Regions from separate parts of the Collinsella intestinalis genome, predicted to be linked through region 1. Evidence: predicted binding sites of a transcription regulator. Region 1 holds the regulator's gene; the other holds the start of a gene.

Evidence for each region. Region 1 encodes NrdR, which represses ribonucleotide reductase genes. Its sites were predicted from a motif close to AAACACNATATATNGTGTTT; they were not measured.
Region 2: the regulator NrdR is predicted to act here: its motif matches at 4,794-4,813, upstream of nrdD (anaerobic ribonucleoside-triphosphate reductase).

Annotation. Positions count from the first base shown of each region.
Region 1 covers NZ_CABWIC010000007.1:458,291-465,828, reverse strand. The annotation lists gene miaB (tRNA (N6-isopentenyl adenosine(37)-C2)-methylthiotransferase MiaB) at 1-501, shown strand, start outside; gene miaA (tRNA (adenosine(37)-N6)-dimethylallyltransferase MiaA) at 498-1,418, shown strand; gene hflX (GTPase HflX) at 1,415-2,704, shown strand; gene lexA (transcriptional repressor LexA) at 2,747-3,385, opposite strand; gene AOBCEHNH_RS03395 (LysM peptidoglycan-binding domain-containing protein) at 3,543-4,004, shown strand; gene nrdR (transcriptional regulator NrdR) at 4,092-4,535, shown strand; gene dut (dUTP diphosphatase) at 4,538-4,981, shown strand; gene AOBCEHNH_RS03380 (NCS2 family permease) at 5,016-6,329, shown strand; gene AOBCEHNH_RS03375 (MGDG synthase family glycosyltransferase) at 6,490-7,538, opposite strand, start outside.
Region 2 covers NZ_CABWIC010000003.1:47,466-55,003, forward strand. The annotation lists gene AOBCEHNH_RS00905 (ABC transporter substrate-binding protein) at 1-259, shown strand, start outside; tRNA gene AOBCEHNH_RS00910 (tRNA-Leu) at 348-436, shown strand; gene AOBCEHNH_RS00915 (SpoIIE family protein phosphatase) at 543-2,846, shown strand; gene AOBCEHNH_RS00920 (anti-sigma factor antagonist) at 2,916-3,644, shown strand; tRNA gene AOBCEHNH_RS00925 (tRNA-Cys) at 3,704-3,777, opposite strand; tRNA gene AOBCEHNH_RS00930 (tRNA-Gly) at 3,824-3,899, opposite strand; tRNA gene AOBCEHNH_RS00935 (tRNA-Val) at 4,197-4,271, shown strand; tRNA gene AOBCEHNH_RS00940 (tRNA-Gly) at 4,275-4,350, shown strand; tRNA gene AOBCEHNH_RS00945 (tRNA-Cys) at 4,394-4,467, shown strand; gene nrdD (anaerobic ribonucleoside-triphosphate reductase) at 4,978-7,200, shown strand; gene nrdG (anaerobic ribonucleoside-triphosphate reductase activating protein) at 7,423-7,538, shown strand, end outside.

The sequences.
Region 1 (7,538 bases):
GAACAATATCTTGACCTGGTGCAGCGTGTCCGCGATCGCATTCCCAATATCGCCCTCACCACGGATATCATCGTCGGTTTCCCCGGTGAGACGGAAGAGGATTTCGAGCAGACCGTCTCCCTCGTCGATGAAGCGAAATTCGCTCAGGCGTTCACGTTCATCTACTCCAAGCGTGAGGGAACGCCTGCTGCGAAAATCGTCGACCCCACTCCTCGTTCGGTTATTCAAGAGCGCTTCGATCGCCTCGTAAAGCATGTCGAGCAGACCGCCTTCGACTTCAACCAAGGCTCACTGGACACCACCGTCCCCATGCTCATCGAAGGCACGTCCAAGAAGGACCCCAACGTTTTGCAGGGCAAGAGCCCTTGGAACCAAACCGTGCACTGCCCTGTGCCCGCGGGCGTGGACCCCACGACGCTCATCGGCAAGGTCATCGACGTCCACGTCGATACGGCACGCACATGGTATTTGTCGGGTGCGTCCGTAGGCGATGCTCGATGACTCCAATCGTAGCGATAACGGGACCCACTGCTGTTGGAAAGAGCTCCCTCGCCGATATGCTCGCCATACGATGGGGGAGTGAGGTGCTTTCCGCCGATGCCATGCAGGTTTATCGTGGTATGGATATCGGAACGGCCAAAACGCCCGTCGACGAGCGCCCCGTTCCGCTGCGTCTCGTTGACTTAGTGGACGTATTTCAACCGTATTCCGCCGCGCAGTTCCAGGTTGACGCACGTGGTGAGGTCGAACGGCTGCGAGGCGAAGGCAAAACGCCCATATTTTGCGGCGGCACCGGGTTGTATTTGCGCGCTGCGCTCGATGACATGCACTTCCCCAAGGGGGAGGTCGACGATGAGCGTCGCGAGCGCTACAACAAGCTCGCCGAGGATCTCGGACCCCTCGGAATTCACGCTATGCTCGAGAAACGCGATCCCCGAAGCGCGGAGATTATTCATCCCAATAACGTTAAACGTGTCGTTCGCGCGCTTGAAATGTGCGATGAGGGTGTTTCCTACGCCGATCAGGCAGCTGGGTTTTCACAGCACAATCCGTTTTACGAGCACGCAACCTTTGCGCTCACCATGGACCGCGCCCGTTTGTACGAGCGGATCGATCGACGCGTCGACGTTATGATGGGCGAGGGCCTCCTTGAAGAGGTCAAGGGACTGCTTGATTGCGGCGCACGTGACGCGCTCACGTCCATGCAGGCAATCGGATACAAAGAGATCATTTCATACCTCGATGGCGAATGCACTCTTTCCGATGCAGTCGACCTGATCAAACAGCGCTCCCGCCGCTATGCAAAGCGCCAGATCAGCTGGTGTAAACGCGACGAACGAACACGTTGGATCGATCTCGATAGGATGGGAGTCGAAGACGCCCTCGATCTTATTGAGCACGAGGTGCTGAAAGGATGAGTCGTTTCGAACTCGTGGACACTGCTCCGACACCAGAGCGCGCTATCCTCGTCGGCGTTGACTGGAGAAGCGACGGTTGGCCTATCGAGCGCTCGCTCGACGAACTCGAGCGGCTCGCCGACACGGCGGGCGCTGGCACCGTAGCCCGACTGACGCAACGACTCGACCGACCCGTACCGAAATCCTATATCGGGTCGGGCAAAGTTGAAGAACTCAAAGGCTTCGTGCAAAGACTCGATGCCGATGTGGTGATTTTCGATGATGACCTGAGTCCCTCTCAGCAGTCCTATCTTGAACGCGCACTCGGTGAACCGACGAAGGTCATCGACCGTACCGCCCTTATTCTCGATATCTTCGGCTTGCACGCTCGAACACGCGAAGGCCGCCTGCAAGTCCAGCTCGCACAATTGCAATATCTTTTGCCACGACTGCGGGGCATGTGGAGCCATCTTGCTAAAGAGCAGACGCGCGGCGGCATCGGCAGCAGGTTCGGTCAGGGTGAGAGCCAGCTGGAAATCGACCGACGCATGATTCGCAATCGTATCGCCCAACTGAGGCGTGAACTGCGAGAGGTCGAGAAACGTCGTGACGTTCAATCGAAGAAGCGCAATGACTCGCAGACGTTTCGCATCGCGCTCGCAGGCTATACGAATGCCGGGAAGTCCTCGCTGCTCAATCAGCTCTGCGGCCCCTCTGTGCTTGCGCAGGACAAGCTTTTCGCCACGCTCGATCCGACGACCCGCTCACTCAGTCTTCCCGGTGGCAGAAACGTGACCATTACCGACACCGTCGGTTTCATCCAGAAGCTACCGCACGGCTTGGTCGAGGCTTTCAAATCAACGTTATCGGAAGTTAGGGACGCCGATCTCATCCTGCGGGTGGTCGATATCTCCGATACTGATTATCCGCGGCATGTCGATGCCGTAGAGCACGTTCTCGATGAAGTTGGGGCGGCCGAGCAGCCGGCCGTCACTGTATATAACAAGATCGATCGCCTGGATCCCTCTGTAGTTGAATCGCTGAGGCGCCGAGAGCCCAGGGCCGTATTCTTTTCCGCCGTTACCGGAGAGGGGAAAGAGGAGCTGCTGAATCGGATAATCCATGAAGCGTCGGCATGTGATGCACCGATATCTTGCGAGATTCCCTATCGGGAAGGCCTGCTGCTCTCCTCCATAAGGACTCAGGGCAACATTCTTATCGAGGAGTACCTCGAGGATCGGATCAGGCTCGTTTGCAAGGTGCCGCGCCATATTGCCGCGCGCGTCAAACCATACGTCACGGAGTGAGCCGAGGGGCTCACTCCGATTCCGAATTTTCGATCCAATTATTTAAAAGCGACGCATCAGGGCGACAACCTTGCCGAGTATCGTCGGGTTGTCGGCGTAGATGGGTTCCATGGCGTCATTCTCGGGTTGGAGTCGAACGCGGCCGCGCTCCTTATAGAACGTTTTAACCGTTGCCGACCCATCGATCATGGCGACGACAATCTCGCCGTTCATGGCGCTTTTCTGCTCGCGCACGATGATGTAATCGCCGTTGAAGATGCCAGCATTGATCATGGAATCCCCGTGCACCTCCAGGACAAACGAGCTTGAATCCGTTGCGATCTCCGTGGGAACAGTAAACGAATCCTCGATATTCTGCTCTGCGAGAATGGGCATGCCAGCAGCGACACGACCGACGAGGGGCAATTTGACCGTGCCACGGGCAGACGAGGCGGTGGATTCTTCCGGCTTGTACGACGATCCGTCGGAATTGAACACCTCGAGCGCGCGCGGCTTCGTCGCGTCACGGCGAATCAAGCCGTGCTCTTCGAGCGCGCTGAGGTGAGCATGGACAGTGGATGGAGAAGAGAGCCCGACGGCGGCCGCCATCTCGCGAACGCTCGGGGGATAGCCCTTTTCCTTTTGATAGGAGCGGATGAAATCGTAAATCTGTTGCTGGCGCTTGGTGATTTTACGGCTCACGGCAGATCCCTTCTCATCAAACACTTGTTCGAATATTTCTTGACAGGAACAACTGTTCGAAGATAATAATACACGAACACCCGTTCTAAGAGAACGAGTTTTGTCCGAACGGCCATTTATATCTATATGCAGAGAACAGAGCCGAAAGGAGCACGCCATGAAGAGTCAGATCCGCGTTGTTGGAAATCTCGCCCTCGCCCCTGCTGAGGAGCATCGTTTCACCGTTATCGACGGGTCTGCTGCTCAAAAGGCGGTCGCACCTTCGCGCCCGCAGCTATTCGCCCCGATTGCATATCCCAGTCGCACGGTGCTCGAGGGCGCCAAGATGAACGATAAACTTGTATTCACCCTCGCTGCGCTTGCGGTATCTGTCTGCGTTGCAGGCACTATATTCATGGGGTCCGCTTCCTCGGATTCCAAGCTTAACGCGCTTCTGAACGCCCCCACCAAAATCGTCGAGGTCACCACCGGCGACACGCTGTGGAACATCGCCGAAAAGAACCCTATCGACGGCCTCTCCATTACTGAGACAGTCGATGCCATCAAGATGGTCAACGACCTCGATTCGGGCCTGCTGGTTCCTGGTATGGAGCTTTCCGTTCCCACCGCTGCAAGGTAATAGGTTTCCAGCGGAACTAAATTGTGCTACACCCCCTCATCGCATGGTATTCTAAATAGGTTGTCTCAATGGGAGGGGGATAGCGATATGCGTTGTCCAAGCTGTGGACATGATGACACGCGCGTCATTGATTCTCGAGCGCAGGATACAACCAATGCCATCAAGCGCCGGCGTGAGTGCCGTTCTTGTGGATATCGTTTCACCACGTTCGAGCGATGCGAGGATCCCATCGAAGTTATAAAAAGCGATGGGTCCGTCCAGCCCTTTGACCGCAATAAGTTACTCGTCGGACTGATGCGCGCCACCTCGAAACGAGACATCGACCTGTCCGAACTCAACGCGCTCATCGATGATATCGAGCGCGAGCTTCGAGGCGGAACGCTGACTGCCATCCGATCGCACGACATCGGCGACATGGTCCTAAAGAGGCTAGAACGCATCGATAAGGTCGCTTACATCCGCTTCGCATCCGTCTATCGCGATTTCCGCGATGTCGATGAGTTTATTTCCGAGCTTGATAAGTTGAGGTAACCATGTCCGAGCTTTCCGTTTCCATTAAGCGTCTCGATCCGAGCGTCGAACTCCCCTCATATGCATACGAGGGGGATGCAGGCCTCGACCTGCGTGCCAATGCGGACGTCGTCATCGAACCCTATCAGCGCGTCCTCATCCCAACGGGTCTTGCGATTGCAATTCCCGATGGCTACGCGGGCTTTGTGCAGCCGCGCAGCGGCATGGCCCTAAAGCAGGGGCTCTCCATCGCCAACACGCCCGGTCTCATCGACGCCCACTATCGTGGCGAGCTCAAGGTGATCGCGGTGAATCTCGACTCCGGAAAGGCTATCCACATCGAGCGAGGCGAGCGTATCGCTCAGCTCGTCATCCAGCAGGTGCCCGTCGTGCACCTCGTAGAAGTCGACGAACTCGACGAGACTGACCGCGGTTGCGGCGGTTTCGGTTCGAGTGGTTCGAAATAAGTCAGTCGGTCCTTGAGCATAGGGGGATAACCACATGGACCAGTTCTTCAAGTTGGGGGAGCGCAACTCGAACATCGCGACCGAGCTTCGCGCCGGCCTGACAACGTTCCTGGCGATGGCTTACATCATCGTCGTCAACCCGCTTATCCTGTCTGCAGGCGGCGTTCCCATGACCGCTGCGGTCACTGCCACCTGCATTGGCGCCGGCATCATGACGATCGCGATGGGCTTCATCTCGAATCGTCCTCTGGCCTGCGCTTCCGGTATGGGCATCAACTCCATCGTCGCCTACACGCTTTGCGGCGCGATGGGGCTCGGTTGGCAGACCGCCATGGCCATCATCTTCGTTGAAGGCATCGCCATTCTTCTGCTCGTTCTTTGCGGCCTTCGCGAGGCCATCATGGACGCCATTCCCGTGTCGCTCCGTCATGGCATCTCCATCGGTCTCGGCCTTTTCATCGCCATGATCGGCCTCAAGGACGGCGGCATTATCGTCGCCAACGAAGCCACCATGGTTTCCCTGGGTAGCGTTACCGACCCCGTCTTCCTCGTTGGCCTCATCTCCATTGTGGCCACGGTCATCCTTTCCTCGATGAACGTCAAGGGCGCGCTGCTCTGGGGCATCGTCATCGCATCCATTCTGGGCATTCCGCTGGGTGTTACCGCCGCTCCGTCCAGCATCGTAGCTCCGCTCGACTTCTCCACGTTCGGCGCACCGTTCATGGCTGACGCCGATGGCGTCATGGGCGTCGTCAAGGCCCTCACCACTCCCGCGCTCCTGCTCTTCGCCTTCTCTCTCATGATGAGCGACTTCTTCGACACCATGGGCACCGCGATGGCCGTCGCCAAGCAGGGTGACTTCCTTTCCGACGAGGGCAAGGTCGAGGACATCAAGCCGATCCTCATCGTTGACTCTGTCGCCGCCGCAGCCGGTGGCGTGTTCGGCGCGTCTTCGATCACCACGTTTGTTGAGTCCGCTTCCGGCGCCGCTGACGGCGGCCGTTCCGGTCTCACCTCCATCACTGCGGGCATCCTGTTCCTGCTTGCCGCATTCTTCTCCCCGCTGATCAGCTGCATCAGCTCTGCGGCGACCTGCGGCGCCCTGGTGTACGTTGGCTTCCTCATGATGAGCGAGGTCACCGAGATCGACTGGTTCGACATCCTTGAGGGATTCCCGACTTTCATGATCATCATCGGTATCCCGTTCACGTACTCCATTTCCAACGGTATCGGCCTCGGCTTCATCGCCTATGTCATCGTTGCCTCCGTCACCGGCAACATCAAGAAGGTCCGCCCGCTCATGTGGGTTGCCGCCGCCGCTTTCCTGGCCTACTTCCTGCTTCTCTAATTACACGCTTCCGCACGTAACCTGAGATGCCAAGACGAGGCGCCCTCGACGAGTTAATGCTCGTCGAGGGCGCCTCTTTTACATGGAGATTAACTTCGCCAGAGCAACGTCGTACTTTCAAACAAGCACAACGGCAGAACATAGAGCAAAAAGCAAGCGCCTATCGCGCGTGGGCCGGTTTCCCGCCCCAGTAAAACTCGGCAAAATGCCGCTCACGATCGCAGGGAACCCCGACGAGGCGCATGGTCGCACGGACAATGTCGGCAGCGGCATCAGGTCGCCTCAGCGCACTGGCGTTAACCAGAAGCCCATGAAGAGCCTCCTTGTTATCGTGTAGATGCGTAAGCTGCATCACAAGCTCACGAGAGGTCGTGGCATGCATGCTGGCGCCAAACGACGTGAGCATGACGGTGTTTGACTTCTCTTGGCCATAGGCCTTGCCCAACAGCAGCATCGGCAGCTCCGCGCACAGGCATTCGGTCACCGTAAGACCACCAGATTTAAGAATGGCAAGGTCGCAGGCATGCATAAGAGCTGCCATATCGTCGACGTAATCCATAACCATCGCATTTGAGAGTTTCATTCCCGAAAAGATCGAGCGTAGATGATCGGCGTATGATTTATCCTTGCCGGGCAAGAAGATAAAGTGCATGTCCTCGAATCTTCTAAGATAGGGGAGGGTCTCCTCAATTGCCGCCCTAAAACGAACGTAAGGCTGGGGGAGAGCGGCGCCTGCCATAACAAGCACCAACGTTTTATTCGCAGGAAGACCAAAGCGCTTGCGATCCGCGTCGCGACGGCCGGAATCGCCGAAGCCAGACCGGACCGGAATGCCCGTCACTTCGATGGCGCTCTCGGGGACCTTTCTCGGACGTAGGGTCTCAGCCATAAACTCCGTCGCCACGCAGAAGAGGTCGGCCTCCTTATGTGGCCAAAATCCCTCGATCTCATAATCAGTTGGAACACAGACAACGGGATATTCGATCTTAGTGCGCATGCGGGCGCCCACCGCCACATTTGCAGCGGTGATATGAGTGCAGATGATGGCAAGGGGACGCGCTTTCTGAACATACTCATCGAAAGAATCGAACATCAAGGTCGACCATGCTGAGCCGCCACCCCACAAAAGGCGCCCGGTAAGTGTGAAGCGCCAGGTGACATCATAGAGCGGCCTTGTTGCCCCAGTGAACGCAGTAGCAGTCTTATTAC
Region 2 (7,538 bases), on a different contig from region 1:
CACATATGATCGATCGTCGGCGGGAATCAGCGTGTATCGAGACGAGCGGCTCGACCACGTTCTCGCCGAGGCGCGCCGGACGATAGACGTCGCAACCCGCCGTGCGCTGATCCAAGATGCCCTATCCATGGCGGGGGAGAGCCTGCCCCTCATCCCGCTCGCGCACCCGGCATATACCAAGATCGCGTCCGACCGTGTTGCCGCTTCTGCCGTCGACGCCTTCGGAAAGATCGATCTTTTTGCCTCTGAGCTGGTGTAATGGCGTCTGGAAAAATATTTCTAACTTTTTTGGAAAAAAGACTTGCACAGTCGGCGGAATCCAGGTTAATATACTCCCTGTTGCGAACGTCGGAGTGGCGGAATTGGCAGACGCGCTAGCTTGAGGTGCTAGTGACCGATTTTGGTCATGCGGGTTCAAGTCCCGCCTCCGACACCACGTGAACAGTACCCAAACCCTTCGGGGTTTGGGTTTTTTACTATCTATCGCACGCGGTCGTGCGATGAGCGCGCCCGTGCCGTGTCGAGTCGGCGGGAGGATGCGCATGGAACGCATGCACAACGAGGAATTGAGTGATGTCGCCCGACTCGTCGAGGTGACGAGCGACGCCGTCGCCATCTGCGACGCCGACGGCACGGTCGCCCATGTGAACCGCCAGATGCTCTCGCTAGGGAAGATCGGCAGGGAGCAGGTCGTCGGCGCCGACATCAAGGACTTGCTGTATAGCGTTTCATTTGAGCGCTCAATGGGCCACAAGGTGCCCTTCACGGCAGACGGTTCCGAGAACACGCTCATGCTCAAACTTGCGGACGGCTCCTTCATTCCCGTCCGCGTGCGCGCCATCGAGCTTTCCGGGACCCCCGAGGGCGAGGGGGGACATGCGCATCGCTATGTCGTGGCCATCAGGAGCCTCGAGGAGCAGTACGCCTACGACCGCAAGACGCAGCGCCTGTTGTCTGAGCTCAAAGCGGCGAACAAGCGCCTTTCAGGCACGCTGTCCGTGATCATGTCCACGGTGGGTTCCAACGATATGCCCACGTTGCTCGATACCGTTTTGAATCGTATGGCCGAGACGCTCGACGCCGCGGGCACGACGATCTATTTCGCCGAGAGTGGCGGATTCAAGCTGCGCGGCGTGAGCCGCGGCCTCATGGGCTCCCGTGTTCCGGCGTTCATTCCCTATGGCGCTGGTGTGGCGACGCACGTCCTGCGCGAGCAGCGGGCGTGCCGCATCTCGCTCGTTCCCGGTGATCCGGACGACCCGACGGTCCCCGGATCGTTTTACGATCTGGATGCGCGCATCCGTCATAATGTCCGCAGCCAGGACATGCCGCCTTTCAAGACGCTCATCGCCGTTCCCGTCTACTTCGGCACGCAGGTGCTCGGCATCGTCGAGCTCGGATGGACGCGGCCCTGTTCGCCGCGGGTATCCGACGTGCGTGTGCTCGAGGTCATCTGCGACTATCTCTCCATCGAATTGGTCGGCGTGGTGAGCTCCCTGCGAGCCGCCCGCACGGCCGGCCTCACACGGTCGCTCACGCGCATTCGCGAGGCCTTGTACGCCGCAGGGTCGGATCCGGTTGCCGCATGGCGCGAGATGATAGAGGAGGTCCTCGAGCAACTCTCCTGCCGCTTGCTGCCTGTGTTGAATGACATGGAGCGCGGCGTCTACATCATCGAGCTCGATGGCGGGCGCCGCATCGACCTGCCGTGCGACGCCGACGAGATGTTCTTCTCTGTGACCGCGCCCGCCGCTCGCGTGGGCGCCTCGTCACGCTCCGACGCCTTCAACGCGGACACGGGGCCGCTTTCCGTCACGGAGGACCCCAAGCAGATCAGGCTGGCCCGTGTCGACCGCATCACGTGGATTGGCGAGTGGCTCGAGCGCCACGGTCTGCCGTGCCAGGGCGTGTTTATGGATAATGGTCCCAATTTGGAGGAGGCGGTGTTCGTCGAGGACGCGGGCCCCTTCTCCACGGTGCTTCCGCCGCGTCGCTTCCTCTTGTTGCGTGATGGCTCCCAAGAGCCCGTCGACGACATGGAATTCGATTACCTCACGCACGTAGCGCACGATTTCGAGCTCATCATGGAGGGCGCCCTGCAGCAGAAGAGCGAGCGCCGCATCGCGCAGACGCTGCAGGCCGGCATGCGCAACGACCTCGGCTCCGTCCCCGGCATCACGACAGATTCGCTCTACTCGTCCGCTACGCGCCAGGCGCTTGTGGGCGGCGATTTCTACACGCTTATCCGTTTGCCCGATGACCGCGCTGTCATGATCTTGGGCGACGTGTCGGGCAAGGGCGTCGAGGCCGCCTCGATGTCGGCCCTCGTCAAGACGGCGCTCACCGCCTATGCATGGGAGGGTTCGAGCCCCGCGCGCATGGCGCGCTCACTCAACCGCATGCTCATGAGCTTTTCGAGGGTGGAGACCTTCGTGACGGTGTTCATCGCCAAGATCGATCTGCGTCACGGCAGGGCGACCTATTGCTCGGCGGGCCATCCGCCCACCATGCTGCTGAGACGGGATGCGTCCGGCGGCGTCGAGGCGGAGCTGTTGAGCGTTCAGTCGGGCGTTGTGGGGGCGTTCCCCTCCATGGTGTATGAGAACGGCGCGTTCGCCTTCAATCCCGGCGACATCCTGTTCATGTATACCGACGGCGCCATCGAGGCCCGTGATGCTTCGGGCGGCTTTTTCGGCGAGGCCCGCTTGCGAGAGACTCTGCTGCGCTCCGCTTCCGCCGGCATCGACGGTCTGTGCTCAAAGGTCCTGGCGGAACTCGATGCGTTCACCGGTTCCGCGCTCGACGACGATATCGCTCTCGTCGCGCTGCGCATGGACGAGTCCTAGGGCCGTGTGCGAGGCCGTCCCGCGGTGGGACGGCGTATCGGATGGGGGAGTTTGGGGAACCATAGCAGCATGAATGAATGGAACGACATAGCCGTCATCGCGCCCACGACCGACATCGACCTCGCGTCGGTGCCGCGCCTGCGCGAGCAGGTCGACGCCCTGATCGACAGCGGCGTGCGTCGCATCTTGGTGAACTGCCAGAACGTGACGTTCATCGATTCGACGGGCCTCGCCTTCTTGCTGTCGCGCGCCCGCGCCCTCTACGGGCGCGAGGGGCTCCTGTCGCTCGTGAACGCATCTCCCGATGTCGCGCGTTTTTTGCAGATCGCGCGCCTGATCGACATCCTGCATGTATCGACCGTCGAGCGCCCCGCAATCCCGGTCATAGCACCCGATGTACCGCCGCTGTGGAGCAAGAGCTTCACCATCCAGCGGGGTGTCGAGCACCTTGCCGAATACCGCCATCGCGTGGCGGAGCTTTTGGGCACGCTTCCGCTCACGCGTGAGGAGTGCTTCGATGTGGCGCTTGCGGCGGGGGAGGCGCTTTCCAACGCGTACGACCATGCCTGCGGCGGCGAGGGCGGTTCCATGAGCGTCTATGCATATCCCGATCGCGTGATCATCGAGGTGCGAGACTGCGGTTGCGGCTATGAGATCGCAGACGGGGAGGAGCCCGCCGAGAGCCTCGAACGCGGTCGCGGCATCAAGCTCATGCGCATGCTCGTGGACAGCGTGGAGGTTCGACGCCGTGCGGATGCTCCGGGTACGCAGGTCCGTCTGATCAAGCTGGTGGGATAGGGGCAAAGAGCCGCCCTATGCAAAACGGGCGCCCCATGGGACGCCCGTTGATGCTGCGATGGAGGCGGCTCCCGGATTCGAACCGGGGGTAAAGGCTTTGCAGGCCTCTGCCTTACCACTTGGCCAAGCCGCCGTGATATGAAAAGAGCCGATTGAAACAACCGGCTCCTCAAATGCAATGGAGCGGACAACGGGGCTCGAACCCGCGACCCCAACCTTGGCAAGGTTGTGCTCTACCAACTGAGCCATGTCCGCTTGCGAAGAAGTACTATACGCAATCGCCCGTTCAAGCGCAAGGCCTCATTTGAAAATAATGGAAACTGGTTTTCGGAGAGGCTTTCGTCGGAGGGGGAGGGCCGTTTGTGGACGGTCGGATGTGGGCTCCGCATACGGCAATATGATGCGATGCGCTCTGCAAAGGTGCGGGAAATTGGTCGGTTCTCGCGTTCTACCAGGGAAAACCAAACGATTTCAAAAATTTTGAAAAATGTTGTTGCATCTGAAATTCCGCTCGGCTATAGTTAATCCCGCGCTGAGGCGCACACCTGAGACGGGCGATTAGCTCAGGGGGAGAGCACTTCCCTGACACGGAAGGGGTCACAAGTTCAAATCTTGTATCGCCCACCACATGCGGACATGGCTCAGTTGGTAGAGCACAACCTTGCCAAGGTTGGGGTCGCGGGTTCGAGCCCCGTTGTCCGCTCCATTGAATGTGCCGGGGCCGATTTCAATCGGCCCTTTGCATATACGGCGAAGTGGCCAAGTGGTAAGGCAGAGGCCTGCAAAGCCTTTACCCCCGGTTCGAATCCGGGCTTCGCCTCCATAGCATTGTAAACGGGCGTCCTTCGGGGCGTCCGTTTTCTTTTGGCGAATCCATGCGACCTCTTCGCGACCGGACCTCTGGCTCCGTTATTCGTGGGGGAGCTTGGTTGCGCGCTGCGCACAACATGTAGGCCGATCATGATTCGCCCAGCATGCCTCGAGGCGATCGTCCCGTGTCAAGCGGAGAAGTTATGGACACCCCGCCGGCCTTTTGCGTCGCTGTTTTTGCATCCGCGCAGGTTGGGCGCCTACGTCTTGTTTTCGGCGTCCCGCAGGTTCGCAGATTTGAATGCGGGAAGAAGTCAGCACATTATCTCTGACCTGCTGAAACACAATATATAGTGTTGGTCTAAAAAAGTGATACCAGATATTGATGCAAAAATGGCCTATCATACTGTCCCAGGCAACTTATGGCCTCGGTTTGTCCGCGCGCTGTCATATCGTGTGGAGCCGAGGTTTTCCCATCATTGTGGCATGTACGGGTTAGTAGAGCGATTCGCGGAGGAACGCCATGAAGATCATCAAGCGCAGCGGTTCTGAGGTCAACTTCGACATCCAGAAGATCATCGACGCCATCAAGGGCGCCAACAGCGAGGTCAAGGAGGCCGAGCGCCTCACCGATCGCCAGGTGGTCTACGCCGCGCAGAACGTCGCCGATCGCTGCGAGTCCGCCGGCCACACCGTCTCCGTCGAGGAGATCCAGGACATGGTCGAGGATGAGATCATGGCCCTCGACCGCTTTGAGGTCGCTCGCCGCTACATCATCTATCGCTACGTCCAGGGCCTCAAGCGCCAGAAGAACACCACGGACGATAAGATCTTGTCCCTTATCGAGTGCAACAACGAAGAGGTCAAGCAGGAGAACTCCAATAAGAACCCCACGGTCAACTCCGTGCAGCGCGACTATATGGCCGGTGAGGTCTCCAAGGACCTCACGCAGCGCGTGCTCCTGCCCGCCGAGATCGTCGAGGCCCACAACGAGGGCATCATCCATTTCCATGATTCCGACTATTTCGCCCAGCACATGCACAACTGCGACCTCGTGAATCTCGAGGACATGCTGCAGAACGGCACGGTCATCTCCGGCACGCTCATCGAGCGCCCGCACAGCTTCTCCACCGCCTGCAACATCGCCACGCAGATCATCGCCCAGGTCGCTTCGTGCCAGTACGGCGGCCAATCCATCTCGCTCACGCATCTCGCCCCGTTCGTCGAGGTGAGCCGTCAAAAGATCCGCCGCCAGGTCGATGCCGAGCTCAAGGAGCTCGGGGTCGAGGCGCCTGAGGAGAAGGTCTCCGAGGTCGTGGAGACCCGCCTGCGCGACGAGATTCGCCGTGGCGTTCAGACCATCCAGTACCAGGTCGTCACCCTCATGACCACCAACGGCCAGGCTCCCTTCGTGACGGTGTTCATGTACCTCAATGAGGCCCGCAGCGAGGCCGAGAAGCGCGATCTTGCCATGATCATCGAGGAGACCCTGCGCCAGCGCTACGAGGGCGTGAAGAACGAGGCGGGCGTGTGGATCACCCCCGCGTTCCCCAAGCTCATCTACGTCCTCGAGGAGGATAACGTCTACGAGGGCTCCGAGTACTTTTACCTGACCCAGCTCGCGGCCAAGTGCACCGCCAAGCGCATGGTGCCCGATTACATCTCCGAGAAGAAGATGCGCGAGTTCAAGCTCTCCAAGGGCGAGACCGAGGGCAACGGCGATTGCTACACCTGCATGGGCTGCCGCAGCTTCCTCACGCCCGATCGCACGGGTAACGGCTATGACAATGTTGCCCGCGCCAAGAATTACGAGCCCGGCAAACCCAAGTACTATGGTCGTTTCAATCAGGGCGTTGTGACCATCAACCTGCCTGATGTGGCTCTCTCCTCCCAGCGCGACATGGACAAGTTCTGGGAGATCTTCGATGAGCGCCTGGAGCTGTGCCATCGCGCCCTGCGTTGCCGCCACGAGCGCCTGCTGGGCACCCTGTCCGACGCCGCCCCGATCCTGTGGCAGTATGGCGCCCTGGCACGCCTGGATAAGGGCGAGAAGATCGACAAGCTGCTCTTTGGCGGGTATTCCACCATCAGCCTGGGTTATGCCGGCCTGTATGAGTGTGTGAAGTACATGACGGGCGCGAGCCACACCGACGAGCATGGCACGCCGTTCGCCATGGCGGTCATGCAGCGCATGAACGACAAGTGCAACGAGTGGAAGGCCGCCGAGGATATCGACTACTCCATCTACGGTACCCCGCTCGAGTCCACCACCTACAAGTTCTCCAAGTGCCTGCAGCGCCGCTTCGGCATCATCCCCGGCGTGACGGATAAGGGCTACATCACCAACAGCTACCACGTCCATGTGTCCGAGGAGATCGACGCGTTCGACAAGCTCAAGTTCGAGAGCCAGTTCCAGCGCCTGTCCCCGGGCGGCGCCATCTCCTACGTCGAGGTGCCCAACATGCAGGACAACCTCAAGGCCGTCATCCGCGTCATGCAGTACATCTACGACAACATCATGTACGCGGAGCTGAACACCAAGAGCGATTACTGCCAGGAGTGCGGCTTCGACGGTGAGATTAAGATCGTGGAGGACGACGGCAAGTTGGTGTGGGAGTGCCCGCATTGCGGCAACCGCAACCAGGAGACGCTGAACGTCGCCCGCCGTACGTGCGGCTATATCGGTACGCAGTTCTGGAATCAGGGCCGTACCGAGGAGATTCGCGATCGCGTGCTGCATCTGTAGGGGGCGATCCTGGCGGGCTGTCCGGGCGCATACCATCCGCTGCTCGGGCAGCCCTGCTCACGACGAAGGCCCCACCGGGCCTTCTGTTCGTGCGGAACTCGCGACGGATGGTATGCGCCCGGACAGCCCCTGCTCTTGCCCTGCAGTTGCTATGGTTATGTGGGGCTGTGCTGCTAGGGCCTCGGGCTGACGCATGAGGGCTCTTGAGGAGGAATCGGGCTCATGAACTACGCTGAGATCAAGCATTTCGATATCGCCAACGGCGAGGGGGTTCGTACGACGCTGTTCGTGTCCGGATGCCGCCGGGGGTGTAAGAACTGCTTCAACGAGGTGGCGTG